DNA from 2 places in the Clostridium sp. AM42-4 genome. Region 1 is predicted to be linked to the other one. Evidence: predicted binding sites of a transcription regulator. Region 1 holds the regulator's gene; the other holds the start of a gene.
The links. Region 1 encodes HrcA, which represses chaperone genes, less so after heat shock. Its sites were predicted from a motif close to TGTTAGCACTCNNNNNNNNNGAGTGCTAACA; they were not measured.
Positions count from the first base shown of each region.

Region 2: a site for HrcA is predicted at 3,448-3,478, ahead of DW922_RS01345 (Hsp20/alpha crystallin family protein). Genes of this name have one in related genera too.

Region 1 is NZ_QUIK01000011.1:125,065-135,268, reverse strand. It holds gene DW922_RS10580 (YfhO family protein) at 1-1,697, shown strand, start outside; gene argH (argininosuccinate lyase) at 1,795-3,165, shown strand; gene DW922_RS18305 (3D domain-containing protein) at 3,273-4,034, opposite strand; gene hrcA (heat-inducible transcriptional repressor HrcA) at 4,412-5,449, shown strand; gene grpE (nucleotide exchange factor GrpE) at 5,496-6,131, shown strand; gene dnaK (molecular chaperone DnaK) at 6,198-8,075, shown strand; gene dnaJ (molecular chaperone DnaJ) at 8,093-9,241, shown strand; gene DW922_RS10545 (IclR family transcriptional regulator) at 9,360-10,130, opposite strand.
Region 2 is NZ_QUIK01000001.1:320,313-326,797, reverse strand. It holds gene DW922_RS01365 (ABC transporter substrate-binding protein) at 1-245, shown strand, start outside; gene DW922_RS01360 (ABC transporter ATP-binding protein) at 361-1,413, shown strand; gene DW922_RS01355 (ABC transporter ATP-binding protein) at 1,554-2,330, shown strand; gene DW922_RS01350 (class I SAM-dependent methyltransferase) at 2,468-3,238, shown strand; gene DW922_RS01345 (Hsp20/alpha crystallin family protein) at 3,613-4,077, shown strand; gene DW922_RS01340 (Hsp20/alpha crystallin family protein) at 4,205-4,669, shown strand; gene DW922_RS01335 (hypothetical protein) at 5,018-5,449, shown strand; gene glpK (glycerol kinase GlpK) at 5,952-6,485, shown strand, end outside.

The DNA.
Region 1 (10,204 bases):
AAAAGGCGGTTTACTGTGTTATGCTGCTGTTCTTCTTTGCGAGCTTTTCGTTCAATGTCTTGAATTTTATCTGGCACGGCTTTCATTATCCAAACAGCCTGCCTTGCAGACAGTCCTACATTTACATTTTCCTGGTGCTGTTTGCCTGCTACCGGGCTTACATGTATCTGAAGGAAACGCCGTGGAAGCATGTGACGGCAGCATTTGCCGGTTCCGTGGTCTTTGTGCTGATGGCACAGAAACTGGTGACGGAGGATCACTTCCATTTTATTGTATATTATGTGGCGATTTTGTTCCTTGCACTGTATCTTGGGGCCATCGCCCTTTACCAGAGAGGCAGGCGTTATTATTTTCCGGCGCTGTTTTATGCGCTGGCGGTTGTTTCCATTGAGGCAGCGGTAAATACGGCTGTGACCAGTGTGACAACAACCAGCCGGACGGCCTATACGGACGATAATGCAGCAGCGGAGAAGCTGGTGGATTCAGTTCAGCCAAACGACTCTTTCTTCCGCATGGAAAAGGTGACGCGGAAAACCAAGAACGATGGAGCCTGGATGCATTTTCCATCGATTTCCCTGTTTTCCTCCACGGCGAATGCGGACCTCTCGGCATTGTTTAAGAAGCTGGGATGTGAAAGCTCCACGAATGCTTACAGCATCACCGGAAGCACACCGCTTGTCGATGCTCTGTTTTCCGTAAAATACGGCATTTATTCGGAAAAGCCGGATGACACGTCTCTTCGCACGGTGATCGGAGAACAGGACGGAGTCTGGCTGTACCAGAATAACTACACCTTACCGGTTGGCTTTTATGTGGAGCCGGATTTTGAATCCCGGTGGAATCTGGAAACCGGCAATCCTGCGGATGTGCAGAACAGTCTGGCCGATGCGCTTGGGGCAGAGCAGGTTATGAACCTGGTTCTGGACACAAGTACTGAGGGCAGTGACCTGACCTTTTATCCGGAAACAAGCGGGGAATATTACGCTTACGTGGGAAATAAAAAGATTGAAAAAGTGACTGCCACGACTTGGAAGGGCACGAAAACCTTTACGAATGTGGACCGCGGTTACCTTCTGGAGCTGGGCTACTGTGTAGCCGGGGAAGCAGTTACCCTGACTGCGGAGGACAGCAAGGAGGAAATGTGGGCTGATGTGTACCGCTTCTCAGAAAACGGACTTGGCTCCATTGCCGCAAAGCTTTCCGCACATCCGTGGAGCCTGACGAGCTGGACAGATACCTCTTTAGAGGGAATGATCAGCTGCGATCAGGAAGGGTGGATGTTCACTTCGATCCCTTACGATGAAGGATGGAAAATCCTGGTCGACGGAAAAGAACAGGAGCCGGAAAAGATCCTGGATTCGTTTGTGGGCATCTGGCTGAGTGCCGGGAGTCATACCGTAGCCATGGAATACACCCCGAAGGGACTGATTCCGGGCGCGCTGATCTCGGGCGGTAGTGCAGTGCTGCTGGCGCTGATCGCACTGGGTGGCTGGCTGCTTCGCAGATACCGGGAAGAGCAGGCGTATGAGCAGGATGCGGACGCATATGAACACTGTGAATATGACAGAGAAGAAAGAAACATGCATGCGCAGACTGGAGCCGGAATGGAACATCCGGATCCTGAGAGGGCAGATTCAGAAATGCAGTATTTTGAGGAGCCGGAAATAAAAGAGCCGGAACATCCGGCTGAATGGTAACCTGGGGCAGTCATACTGCTGAACATGATATGTTGCTGTTTATGTATCCTAAACAGTAATCATGATACAAAATACGAAAAAAGAGGAGACTAACACTATGAAATTATGGGGCGGACGATTCACCAAGGAAGAAAACCAGCTGGTACACAACTTCAACGAGTCCTTATCTTTTGACCAGAAATTTTATCATCAGGACATTCAGGGCAGCATTGCCCATGTTACCATGCTTGCAAAGCAGGGCATTGTGTCTGAGGAAGACCGCAAGGCGATCATTGACGGTTTAAACAGCATTCTGGCTGACATTGAGTCCGGCAAGCTGGTATTTACCAAAGAGCATGAGGATATCCATTCCTTCGTGGAGGCAAATCTGATCGAGCGTATTGGTGAGGCAGGCAAGCGCCTTCACACCGGACGCAGCAGAAATGACCAGGTTGCACTCGACATGAAGCTTTACTGTCGTGATGAGATCGATGAGATTGACGTTCTGGTGAAAAATCTGTTAAAAGAGCTGTTAAAGATCATGGAAGAAAACATCGACACCTATATGCCGGGCTTTACCCATCTGCAGAAGGCACAGCCTGTTACCCTGGCTCACCATATGGGCGCTTATTTTGAGATGTTCTCCAGAGACAGAAGCCGCCTGCACGACATCCGCAAGCGCATGAACTATTGCCCGCTGGGCTCCGGCGCACTGGCAGGAACCACCTACCCGCTGGACCGCGCTTACACGGCTGAGCTGCTTGGCTTTGACGGACCGACCTTAAACAGCATGGATTCCGTATCCGACCGTGATTACGTGATCGAGCTGTTATCTGCCCTCTCCACCATTGCCATGCATTTAAGCCGCTTCTCTGAGGAAATCATCATCTGGAACAGCAACGAATACCGCTTTGTGGAGATCGACGATGCGTACAGCACCGGAAGCAGCATCATGCCGCAGAAGAAAAACCCGGATATCGCAGAGCTGGTGCGCGGCAAGACCGGCCGTGTGTATGGCGCACTGATGTCTATTCTGACCACCATGAAGGGCATCCCGTTAGCATACGACAAAGACATGCAGGAAGACAAAGAGCTGACCTTCGATGCCATCGATACCGTAAAAGGCTGTCTGGCACTGTTCACCGGTATGGTCTCCACCATGACCTTTAATAAAGAAGTTATGGAAGCAAGTGCAAAGAATGGCTTCACCAATGCAACCGACGCAGCTGATTACCTGGTAAACCATGGTGTCCCGTTCCGTGACGCACACGGCATTGTAGGCCAGCTGGTGCTGTTCTGCATCGACAAGGGCATTGCACTGGACGATATGACCTTGGAGGAGTTTAAGGCCATCAGCCCGGTATTCGAGGAAGATGTCTACGAGGCTATTAGCATGAAGACCTGCGTAGAGAAGAGAACCACCATCGGTGCTCCTGGACAGGAAGCCATGAAGAAGGTCATTGCGATCTACAAAGAGCAGCTGAAGTAAACAATATCGCACAGTAAACACAAATGGGCCGGAAGGTTCTGTCCCCGCCGAATGGCGGGGACGAAACCTTTCGGCCCTCGTTCGTTACTGTGTGATATTGTTATATTTTATCCGAGCACCAGGAACACTTCCTGCGTCTGCTTTCCGTGCTGGCGGGTCTGTGCGTGGGTGTCGAAGAAGATATCGACGTGGTTTCCTTTGACACCGCCTCCGCGGTCCTCTGCGGTGTAGATGACTCCGCCTATCATAACCTTGCTTCCGTAAGGAATGATGCGCGGGTCTACGGCGATGGTGTGGCTGGATTTTGCAATGGAGCCGGTGCTGGTGCGGCGTCCCCAGCCTTCTGAGCACTGTTTGCACGGGCAGTAGCCGGTGGTGCGGAAGAAACCAAGGGATTTTAAGCCGGTTGCAGTGTGCTCATGGTCATGGGCATCGCCGGAAGCATTGCTTTCTTCTTTATTATTTTTTGCAGCTTCCCCCTTAGTATAGGTTTTGGGGTTGGAGAGTGCTTTGCCGTCTACATTTCCTTCTATTAAATAGGTTCCGTCCGGGAGAGTGTCCCAGTTCATGGCAATGCGGAAGCCGTGGCGCCCGTTTCCGACTCCGTTTTCCTCCAGATCGGAGCGGTAGGTGATGGCGGTCTGGTGGAAGCTCTTTACCTGCTCGCCGGTTTCTTTATTGGTGATGGTAACAGTGACCGGAACTGCAGTGTTTGGCTGCGTGGAGTCCCAGCCCCAGCCGACAATGGTATTTCCTTCAAAATCATCGAAGGAGCCATCTAAGTCCGATGCCAGGGCAGTGAAAGTGCCGCTTATGAGAAACAGTGCAGTAGTCAGTAGTGTTACAAAAAATTTTTTGTTCATTAACATAAGATCAATCCTTCCTTTTTCCAAATTTGTTACAGTGACGATCTCGGTCGCAGGGTGCAGGCGTGCTTGTTTTTGCCTGTATCTTATTTGGTATTTCTGCAGCTTAGGCTGCAAAGTCTGTTATGCGTAAAAAAGAAATATTTGATTCACACAAAATAAATATATGTAACAAATTTGTAATATATGAACGATAAGACCCTATTTTACATGATTTTTTTGATTTGTCAAGGAAAAAACGAACTATCCCTAAAAATCACAGAAAAAACATAGTTTTTTTCGCCAAACCTCTTGACAAACGACATAGGGTAAAGTATATTAATCACAGAATGTTAGCACTCCTTAATGGCGAGTGCTAATAAAGAAAAGGAGGCGGCAGAATGGAACTGGATGATCGTAAAGTCACGATATTAAAAGCCATCATCAAAACTTATCTGGAAACAGGTGAGCCGGTAGGTTCCAGAACCATTTCCAAATACACGGATCTGAAATTAAGTTCCGCAACCATCCGGAACGAGATGTCGGACCTGGAGGAGATGGGGTACATTCAGCAGCCGCACACCTCGGCAGGGCGTATTCCTTCCGATAAAGGCTACCGCTTCTATGTAGACCAGATCATGCAGGAGAAGGAGCAGGAGGTTACCGAAGTCAAGAGTCTGATGATCAAGCGGGTTGACCGGGTGGAACTGGTATTAAAGAAGCTGGCACAGCTCCTTGCCAACAACACCAACTACGCTGCCATGATCAGCGGACCGCAGTACCATCAGAACAAACTGAAATTCATCCAGCTTTCCCAGATGGAAGAAAACAAGCTGCTGGTGGTCATCGTGGTGGAAGGAAACCTCATCAAGAACGCCATGGTGGACATTCCGGAGCCGGTCAGCCAGGAGGAAATCCTGAACTTAAACATTCTGCTGAACAGCGCGCTGAACGGTCTCACCATTGAGCAGATCAATTTAGATGTGATCACAAAGCTCAAACAGCAGGCCGGTGCCCACAGCCAGATCATCGATCTGGTGCTGAATGAAGTGGCGGGAGCCATCCGGGCCGACGAGGAAGACCTTCAGATCTACACCAGCGGCGCGACCAACATCTTCAAGTATCCGGAACTGAGCGACGGCGAGAAAGCAAGCCAGCTGATCAGTACCCTGGAACAGAAAGATAAGCTTCAGGAGCTGATCACAGATGTAAATGAATCCGAGGACAACAATGGAATCCAGGTTTACATCGGAGATGAGACACCGCTCCAGACCATGAAGGACTGCAGCGTGGTCACTGCCAACTATGAACTGGGCGAAGGAATCCGCGGTACCATCGGTATCATCGGACCGAAACGGATGGATTACGAAAAGGTACTCAGCACGCTGAAGCATCTGATGAAGCAGCTGGATGCCACATTTAAAAACGAAGAAAATTAGAGTTGCCAAGACGGCAGCGGATGATCATAAAGAAAGGTGAATCACCATGAGCCAGACAGAGAAAGAAATGAAGCAGGGCGCGGCAGCGGCGGAGAACGAAAACCTCGAAGCTGAGCACGCCGAAGCAGATAACGGCGAAACTTCCGCAGGAACAGAGGAAAACAAAACTGCAGAGAAGGAAACCGAGACCAAAGAAAACAACAACACAAAAGAAGATGAGAAGGATGCCAAAGCAGCAAAGAAGGATCCAAAGGATGCCCAGATCGAGGACCTGCAGGACCGCTTAAAACGGCAGATGGCTGAATTCGATAACTTCCGTAAGCGTACGGAAAAAGAAAAGGCAGCCATGTACGAGGTCGGAGCGAAGGACATCATCGAGAAGATCCTTCCGGTGCTCGACAACTTCGAGCGGGGCCTGGCAGCCGTGCCGGAGGATGAGAAGGGTTCTTCCTTCGCCGAAGGCGTTGAAAAGATCTACAAGCAGTTCGTAAAAACCCTGGAAGATGCCGGAGTGGAAACGATCGAGGCAGTAGGCCAGCAGTTCGACCCGAACTTACACAACGCAGTGATGCATGTGGAGGACGAGAAGTATGGCGAGAATGAGATCGCCATGGAGCTGCAGAAGGGTTACAAGTACCGCGGCAGCGTGGTACGTCACAGCATGGTCCAGGTAGCAAACTAAACTGGCTGTGCGTAACAAAGCGTATTAACAAAATTTTGTTTCAGTATAGATTAGGAGGAAATCACTATGAGTAAGATTATTGGTATTGACTTAGGAACCACAAACAGCTGCGTAGCAGTTATGGAGGGTGGTAAACCGGTAGTTATCCCGAACCAGGAAGGTTCCAGAACCACACCGTCTGTTGTAGCATTTACCAAGACCGGTGAGCGTCTGGTCGGCGAGCCGGCAAAGCGTCAGGCTGTTACCAACGCAGACAGAACCATCGCTTCCATCAAGAGACATATGGGTACCGACTATAAAGTAACTATCGACGGTAAGAGCTATACTCCTCAGGAAATCTCCGCTATGATCCTGCAGAAGTTAAAAGCAGATGCAGAGGCTTATCTGGGTGAGAGCGTAACCGAGGCAGTTATCACCGTTCCGGCATATTTCAACGATGCACAGCGTCAGGCAACCAAGGATGCTGGTAAGATCGCAGGCCTGGATGTAAAGCGTATCATCAACGAGCCGACCGCAGCTGCACTGGCATATGGCCTGGACAACGAGAATGAGCAGAAGATCATGGTATACGACTTAGGCGGCGGTACCTTCGATGTATCCCTCATCGAGATCGGTGACGGCGTTATCGAAGTTCTTTCCACCAACGGCGATACCCACTTAGGCGGCGATGATTTCGATAACCGTATTACCCAGTGGCTGGTTGACGAGTTCAAGAAGGCTGAGGGCGTAGACCTGTCTGGAGATAAGATGGCGATGCAGAGACTGAAAGAGGCTGCTGAGAAAGCAAAGAAAGAGCTTTCTACCGCAACCACCACCAACATCAACCTGCCGTTCATCACTGCAACCGCAGAGGGCCCGAAGCATCTGGATATGAACTTAACCAGAGCAAAATTCGACGAGCTGACCCACGACCTCATCGAGAGAACCGCAATCCCGGTACAGAATGCATTAAAAGATGGCGGTGTAACCACTGCTGAGCTTGGCAAGGTTCTGTTAGTCGGTGGTTCCACCCGTATGCTGGCAGCTCAGGAGAAAGTAAAACAGATGACCGGCAAAGAGCCGAATAAATCCCTTAACCCGGATGAGTGCGTAGCAATCGGTGCTGCTATCCAGGGTGGTAAGCTTGCAGGCGATGCAGGCGCAGGTGATATCCTTCTTCTGGATGTAACCCCGCTGTCTTTGTCCATCGAGACCATGGGCGGTATCGCTACCAGACTGATCGAGAGAAACACCACCATCCCGACCAAGAAGAGCCAGATCTTCTCTACCGCAGCTGATAACCAGGAAGCAGTAGATATCCACGTTGTACAGGGTGAGCGTGAGTTCGCACGTGACAACAAGACTCTGGGCCAGTTCCGTCTGGATGGCATTCTTCCGGCAAGAAGAGGTGTTCCGCAGATCGAGGTTACCTTCGATATCGATGCAAACGGTATTGTAAATGTATCCGCTAAGGATCTTGGTACCGGCAAAGAGCAGCACATCACCATTACTTCCGGTTCCAACATGTCTGAGGCTGATATCGATAAGGCAGTCAAAGAGGCTGCTGAGTTCGAGGCTCAGGATAAGAAGAGAAAAGAAGCAATCGATGCAAGAAACGACGCAGATGCTATGGTATTCCAGACCGAGAAGGCATTAAGCGAGGTTGGCGATAAGATCGACGCAAACGACAAGGCTGCTGTAGAGGCTGACTTAAATGCCCTGAAGGAAGCTATCAACCGTGCTCCGATCGACAACATGACCGATGCTCAGGTTGAGGACATCAAGGCTGGCAAAGAGAAACTGATGAACAGCGCACAGGCATTGTTCAGCAAGGTTTATGAGGCAGCCCAGGGTGCCGCAAACGCACAGGGCGCAGCAGGTGCACAGGGTGCAGCTGGCGCAGCAGGCGGCAACGCAGGCGCAAACAACGACGATGTCATCGACGGTGACTTCAAAGAAGTATAATAAAAGGATAGTGCGTCATGGCAGAGACTAAGAGAGATTATTACGAGGTCCTCGGCGTTCCGAAGAACGCCGACGAGGCCGCATTAAAGAAAGCATATCGTGTCCTTGCAAAAAAGTATCACCCGGATGCAAATCCGGGTGATGCCGAGGCCGAGCGTAAGTTCAAGGAAGCATCTGAGGCATACAGCGTGTTAAGTGACCCGGAGAAGAGAAGAAAGTATGACCAGTTCGGTCATGCTGCATTCGAGGGCGGCGCAGGCGGCGGTGCCGGTGGATTCGGTGGTTTCGATTTCAACGGAGCCGACATGGGAGACATCTTCGGAGATATCTTCGGAGATATCTTCGGCGGCGGAAGAAGCCGTGGCGGCAGCCAGTATAACGGTCCGATGCGCGGTGCCAATGTAAGGGCAGCAGTTCGCATTACCTTCGAGGAGGCAGTGTTTGGCTGTGAGAAGGAAATTGAGATCAACTATAAAGAAGAGTGTGCAACCTGCCACGGTACCGGCGCAAAGCCTGGTACTTCACCGGAAACCTGCAAGAAGTGCGGCGGTAAAGGTAAGATCATCTACACCCAGCAGTCCTTCTTCGGTCAGGTACAGAATGTCCAGACCTGTCCGGACTGCGGCGGCAAGGGCAAAGTCATCAAAGAGAAATGCTCTGACTGCTATGGCACTGGTTATATCACCAAGAAGAAAAAATTCAAGGTTACCATTCCGGCTGGTATCGACAACGGGCAGAGTGTACGCTGCGCAGGCGGCGGTGAGCCTGGTGTAAACGGCGGCGAGAGAGGAGACCTCCTGGTTGAGGCAGTGGTATCCCAGCATCCGGTATTCAAGCGTCAGGATGTCAACATCTTCTCCACCGTACCGATCTCCTTCGCAACAGCAGCCCTGGGCGGTCCGATCCGCATCAAGACGGTAGACGGAGAGGTCGAGTACGAGGTCAAGGCAGGAACCCAGACCGATACCCGTGTCCGCTTAAAAGGCAAGGGCGTACCGTCCTTACGTAACCGTAATCTCCGCGGCGATCACTATGTGACTCTGGTTGTTCAGGTGCCGGAGCGTCTGACGGAGGCACAGAAGGAAGCATTGAGGAATTTCGATGCCGTTATGCATGGAGAGATGCCGGCTGAAACGAAGCATAAGAAAAAAGGTCTTTTTAAATAAATAAGATAAAAATCCGCATAGCGTGTGCGAAAAAAGAGACTATTCTGCAGAGAAAAAAGATTCTTTGCAAAATAGTCTCTTTTTGTTTTTGTATCTGGTGCTAGAGGTTTCTAACAGATTAAAAAAACAGCTTCATTAATTCGTTTTTTGTATTGAGTACAAAGTGTGACAGCTCCAGAATCCGCTGATTGTCCATGCGTCCGACCGGTGCCGAGATGCTGAATGCATAGCGGGCTGTTCCTGTATGGTCCGGGAGTGCGGCTGCAATACAGCGAACCCCTAGTTCGTTTTCTTCGTTATCCAGTGCATAACCGTGTGTATGAACGTCATGAAGACAGTGACGGAATTCCTCATAATTGGTGATGGTGTAGGGGGTGACGGCAATGATCTGGCTGTTCTGCCATAAATGCAACACTTCTTCTTCCGGGAGACAGGCTGCGATGGCTTTTCCGACACCGGAACGGTAGAGCGGGATACGGCTGCCGATACGGGAAACCATCTGCACAGAGTTCGCATAGGATTCTACTTTATCGATATAGACAGCATCGGTGTTGTCGCGTTCAACAAAATGAACTGTCTCTCCGGTATCCTCCATAAGCCTGCGGAGATAGGGACGAACCAGTTTCACGATGTCTACTTTTTCCATCATCTGGTTGGCGAGACCAACAATTTTAAAGCTTAATTCGTAACGGTTGTCTTCCGGGTTCTGCCGGGCATATCCCATATAGATTAAAGAATTTAAAATGCGGTGTACAGTACTTTTGTTCAGGGAGAGCTGAAGGCTGATTTCCATAAGTCCCATGGGACCATTGGCGGCCAGAAGCTCCATAGCCTGAAATAACCGGTCTGCTACCTGAATTGGGTTTTTGTTTTCCAGTGTGTTTTCCATGGTGTTATAGCCCCTTTCTATTGGCATTGCGAAATATGGTTTCATTATATGAAACTAATTTTACCATAGGGGGA
Region 2 (6,485 bases), on a different contig from region 1:
CCAACAATTTTGGTAGATATTCCAATGCAGAGGTCGATGCCCTGCTTGGAGAACTTGCCGTGGAATTTGATACCGGCAGGCGTGCGGAGCTTGCAAAGCAGATCGACAAGACCGTGCTGGCTGATAACTCCTATTGCAATATGTTTCATTTAAATATGTATATGGCGATGAAGGATACGGTTGAGGGACTGGAGCAGTCACCGGTGGATTATTATCATATTACGGCGCAGACCTGCGTGAAGTAGCGAAAGGAATGGTTTGTGTCAGGCAGGTCCGTGTATCCGTGGATTATGATGAAACAGAGTAAGGTTGCCTTGCTGGAAAAGGGAAAGCAGATGCCAGTGGAGAGGAGGGGATTTGGTGGAGCAGAAAATGCAGCTGAAGTGTGCAAGACCGTTGGAGCAGGATGTGCAGCCGGAATGTGTAATGCAGCCGGAGCAGGAAGCGCAGCCAGAATGTGTAATGCAGCCGGAGCAGGAAAGCTGGCCTGAACAAAATGCATTGCTGGAATTAAAAAATCTGTCAGTGCGCTATGCAGATGGTTCCGATTCTGTTCTGCAGGGAATCAGCCTTTCGCTGCATGCTGCGGAAATTGTCTGCGTGATCGGGGAAAGCGGATCGGGGAAGAGCACGCTGTTTCAGTCAATCCTTCAACTTCAGGACCGGGTGATGGTCACGGAGGGAAGGGTGCTGTTTCGGGGAGAGAGTTTGTGTGAGTCAGCTGCCCGGAAACTTCGGAGAACAAACGCTTCTGGATCTGCAGATCATTTTTCAGCAGGGAAAGAAGCCTGCCGGACTGCGGACAGACGACTTTGGAACCGGAGAAAAAGGCGGTTTGGAACCGGCGGGCTTTGCAGCATCCGGGGTACCGGAATCGGCGTCGTGTTTCAGGAGCCGGGCGTATCGCTCGATCCTACCCGCAAAATCTGGCGGCAGTTTTACGATGCCATGCATGCACATGACAAAAGCGTGCGAAAAGCGGATGCGAGAAAGCAGGCAAAATTGCTTCTGGAACAAATGGAATTTTCAGATCCCGACCGGATTCTCGACAGCTGCCCGGTGCAGCTGTCTGGTGGTATGAATCAGCGGGTAGCTATCGCATTAGCGATGGTTCTAAAGCCAGATGTTCTTCTGGCTGACGAGCCGACCAGTGCACTGGATGTTACCGTACAGGCACAGGTGATTAAAGAACTGCTGGAGCTGCGCCGGCAATATAAAACGGCCATTCTTCTGATCACGCATAATATGGGAGTCGCTGCGAAGATGGCAGACCGGATCGTGGTGATGAAAGATGGGCAGATCGTGGAGTGCGGTACCAGGGAAGAGATTTTGAAACATCCGAAGCATCCGTACACCCGGGAACTGCTGGCAGCAGTTCCAAAACTTATGAAGACGGCAGGCGCATGTGGATAGTTTCTTTGGGCGCGCATTGGGATGCTGCCGGGCGTGTGTGCGTGGCCAGCAACACTTGCCAGCCAAGATTTACGGGTAAGGAAGACCATTGCCGTGCACGTGCGTGGCCAGCAACATGGACGATTCGGGAGGTGATAATTTTGCAGTCAGACATGCAGCCGATACTGGAAGTATCACATATCACAAAAACATTTCATGAGCATGGCGGCAGGCGGTTTTGTGCAGTCAACGACATTTCCCTTACTGTGAGACCGGGCGAGTGTGTTGGAATTGTCGGAGAGAGCGGTTCTGGAAAGTCGACTCTGGCACGCATTGTTACCCGCCTGGTCTTGCCGGACAGCGGTTCAGTAAAGCTGTGCGGAACGGAGCTGACTACAGCAAAGGGAGCTGCCCTGCGTGCGGCTTACCGGAACATAAAGATGATCTTTCAAGAGCCGAGAAGCTCGTTTGATCCGCGCTTAACACTGGGGGAAAGCATTTGCGAAGCCCTAAAGCCGGTCATGCCGGACAAAAAAGCACGCAGGGAAGAGGCTGGGCGGCTGCTTTGCAGTGTCAGCCTGGATGAAAGCTTTCTCGGCCTTTACCCGGGACAGGTCAGCGGCGGGGAATGCCAGCGTGCCGCGATCGCGCGGGCGCTTGCACAAACCCCAAAGCTTTTGATCTGTGATGAAGCGACCTCTGCGCTGGATGTGTCTGTGCAGGCGCAGATCATAGCGCTTTTGAATGAGATCCGGCAGAATCAGCAACTCTCAATTTTATTTATTTCTCACGATCTCGCACTGGTCAGCAGCTTTTGCGACCGGCTTTATGTTCTTTATAAGGGAAGGGTTGTAGAAGAAGGGGAGACTGCGCAGGTGATCCAAAACCCCAGACAGCCGTATACGAAAAAACTGATCGATTCGGTGCTGTCTGTGTAATGGCAATAACGGTGTAAATTAATAGGGCAGAAAGTGTAGGAATTGCTAATTACCTGCGTATTCATTTCGAATTGCAGGAATGGAAGATATTAGAAAAGGAAGATATCCGAAGATATTTACAGAAAGGAAATTTTGTAATGTTAACACAGGAACAGATCAACAAAGACTGGACCGTCCGGTCTGATAATTATAACAATTATGTTGAGGAGGAATTTGCCACGGACCGTCCGAAAAAATGGCTGGAACTGATTGAGTCCCAGGCACCGGACAGCCGTCCGCTCCGGATTCTGGATGCCGGATGCGGTCCGGGCTTTTTTTCTGTCCTGTTATCAAAGGCCGGACACCAGGTGACGGGCATTGACGGTTCCGAAGGAATGCTGGAGCACGCCAGAAAAAATGCGGAACATTACAGGGTATCACCGGAGCTTTTGAAGGGAGATTTCGGTGCCCTGCCATTTCCAGACGATACCTTTGATCTGGTGGTCAGCCGGAATGTGACCCACATCATAAGAGAGCATCTGAAGGTATACGGGGAGTGGCTGCGGGTCTTAAAACCGGGCGGCGTGCTCCTGATCTTCGATGCCAACTGGCATCTGCCGTATCAGCTGGGACCGGTGCGGGACGAGGCGATCCGCCGCGAGCGCGAAGGTCTGGAAAAATACGGAAGGGGCTATACCCATGACGGTTCCTACGAATACATCGACAGTGAACTGGAGCCGGAAAATTACCGGGTATTCGGAAACGCGCAGCGCCCGGATTTCGACATGGGCGTGCTCAGACAGCTCCCGTGTACCGATATCTCCTTTGTGCGGGATGTCACGAAAGAACTCTGGAGCGAACGCGAGAAGTTCTTTTACGCCGCAACACCGCTGTATATGCTGCGGGCGGTGAAAAAACGGACGAAATAGTGGGATATTTATTTGGAAAAGCGGAGAAAATTTCAACACAAAAGAAAGCGCTTTTGATCACGGGTGCATGACAGACGGGAAAAACATTTGCAATCCGGCAGTATGCGAAAAGCACAGGGAAAAATCTGGCTGAAAGAAGCCGGTGTGGCATTGCCGGTGTATTGTGCTTCGGAACCAGCATTGCGGCGTTCACAAAATCTTCACAAAAAAATTAGCACTCACCTCTTGACAGTGCTAATAATGCGTGCTATAGTACATGTAGAACAAAGGAAGGGGATACAGAGGGAACAAAGAAAGAGGTTCCCGGAGGTCTCTGAAAGATCCTGGTTCCAAAGAAACAAGGTTGAGCATAGATAGAAAAGGAGAGATGACTTATGTTAATGCCGAGTATTTTTGGTGAGGATATGTTTGATGACTTTATGAGAGATTTTCCATTCTTCGATGAGAATGCAGGTAATAAAATAGAGAAGAAACTTTACGGACGTCATGCAAAGAATATGATGAAGACCGATATCAAGGAACAGGAAGACGGCTACGAGCTGGAGATGGATCTTCCGGGATTCACAAAAGACGAGATTACCGCAGAGCTGAAAGATGGTTACTTAACCATCAGCGCATCCAAGGGACTTGATAAGGACGAGCAGGAGAAAGAAACCGGTAAGTATATCCGCCGTGAACGTTACGCGGGTGCGTGCCAGCGTTCCTTCTATGTAGGTGAAGATATCACCGAGCAGGACATTAAGGCAGAGTTCAAGCATGGTATCCTGAAACTGTTCGTTCCGAAGAAGGAAGCACAGCCGAAGGTAGAAAATAAAAAATACGTAGCCATTGAAGGCTAATACAAATGACTGAAACTTCCCCGGAAAACAGTAAGGCTGCCTGGCCGGGGAAGAAACCGCAGCCATAATTATAGAAGACTGAATTTGATAATAAGTAAATTTTAGATAGATAAAGGAGAGATGACTTATGTTAATGCCGAGTATTTTTGGTGAGGATATGTTTGATGAATTTATGAGAGGTTTCCCGTTCTTCGATAACAGCGCAGAGAACAACGTTGAGAAGAAACTATATGGTCACAACGCCAAGAACGTTATGAAAACCGATATCAAAGAGCTGGAAGGCGGCTATGAGCTGGAGATCGATCTTCCGGGATTCACGAAAGAGGAAGTCACCGCAGAACTGAAGGATGGCTATTTAACCATCAGTGCCGCTAAGGGACTTGATAAGGATGAGCAGGAGAAAGAAACCGGTAAGTATATCCGCCGTGAACGTTATGCCGGTGCGTGCCAGCGTTCCTTCTACGTTGGTGAAGATGTGACCGAGCAGGACATCAAGGCAGAGTTCAAGCATGGTATGCTGAAGCTGTTTGTTCCGAAGAAGGAAGCAAAACCGGCTGTAGAAACCAAGAAATATGTTACCATTGAAGGCTGATGCGTAAGCAGGCTGAGATGGCAGCAGAACCGCATGAGAGAAAGTGAATAAAAAGTCCACGGGCCAGTAAATGTGCTGGTCCGTGGACTTTTTGCGTGCTTGTAAAAGCCAGCGTCCGGTTGCTGTCCCATATCTGCATTTGGAATCTTAAGAAAAAAGTTTCCTTTCTTCATAAAACGATGACAATTTGGACACAATTTTATTGTTCAATAGGAGTGGCTGTAGAGATAGACACAGTTACAGATCGCATATGCATCAGCAGCCGGAAATGTTTTCAGATCGAGGAAAAACAGATTCCGTCTGCTGAAAAAAGAAAGGTTGGTTAAAATGAAAAAAAGAGCATTGATTATGATGAGTACCGCAATGGTCATGGTATTTGCAGCAGCTTGTTCTTCAAAAAATACCCCGTCTGCTACAGCAGGTGAGACAACGGCTGCAGTGGCAGAGACAACACAGCAGGAGACCACAAAGGCAGAAAGCACAGCCGCTGCTGAGAGTCTGAACACAGATGAAGCAAAGGATTCAGAGGAATCTAAGGCAGATTCTGCCGCAGATCAGGAAGAAGCAAGCATGACAGGCACGATCAGCGATATCAAGGATTTCATGTTTACCATCACATTTGATGGTCAGGATTACGGCTTCAGCTTTGATCAGAATGAGAAGCCACAGGGGTTAGACAGTGTGAAGGATGGTGATACCGTGATGGTAACCTATACCGGTACGGTAAATACCGTGGATGCCTTCACCGGAAAAATCCTTTCTGTTGAAAAAGTAGACTAAGAGGAAAACGTTTGGCAGGTCTGTACAGTGAATGTTCAGATCTGCCAAATAACATTATATGCTTCAGGAAGCACTGTAGGAATCTACCGTAATGGTATAGCAGCTGCTTCCTTTTTTTATTACCGTTCCGTCCCTCTTTTTGATGGTGACGTTTGCACTGCCCTCACCGCCGTTGCTTCCGCTCTTGCCCCAGCCGCGTTTGTTGGCATTTCCGGTGCATTTTAAGAAGAAGTCATTGAATCAACTGTACGAGTGCGAAAAAAAATGGTATGATGCAAGAAAGCAGAAAAACGGGCTGACTGGACTGGAGGACCGGATATGCTGACTGGACTCCGGAGCAGATTATTATCTGACCAAGCCCTTTGAAAATGAGGAGCTGCTGCTATCCAAGGTCTGGGGCTACGATGCGGGTGTAGGAGAGAGGGAAAACAGCTTTATCGTTGAGTTTTAAGGATAATAGAGTAATGATCAGACAAAATCTCATATAAAGGGGGAACCAATCATGGCAGATTATATTATGGCACTGGACGCGGGGACAACCAGCAACCGCTGTATTCTTTTCAATAAAAAGGGCGAGATCTGCAGCATGGCGCAGCGGGAATTTCACCAGTATTTTCCACAACCTGGCTGGGTGGAGCATGACGCGGATGAGATCTGGGCCAGCATGCTGGGAGTGGCCGTGGAGGCTATGAGCCGCATTGGCGCAGAAGCAGCAGACATTGCGGCGATCGGTATCACCAATCAGAGAGAAACCACCATTGTATGGGATAAGGAGACCGGTGAACCCATTGCCCACGCCATTGTCTGGCAGTGCCGCCGTACCGCAGCCTACTGCGATTCCCTGAAGGAACAGGGCTATATGGACAGCTTCCGGAAGAAAACGGGACTTGTCATTGACGCGTATTTTTCCGCTACCAAGATCAAATGGCTGTTAGACCATGTGCCGGGAGCAAGGGAGCGGGCGGAGAAGGGTGAGCTTTTGTTTGGCACAGTGGAAACCTGGCTGATCTGGAAGCTGACCAAGGGCGCGGTACAT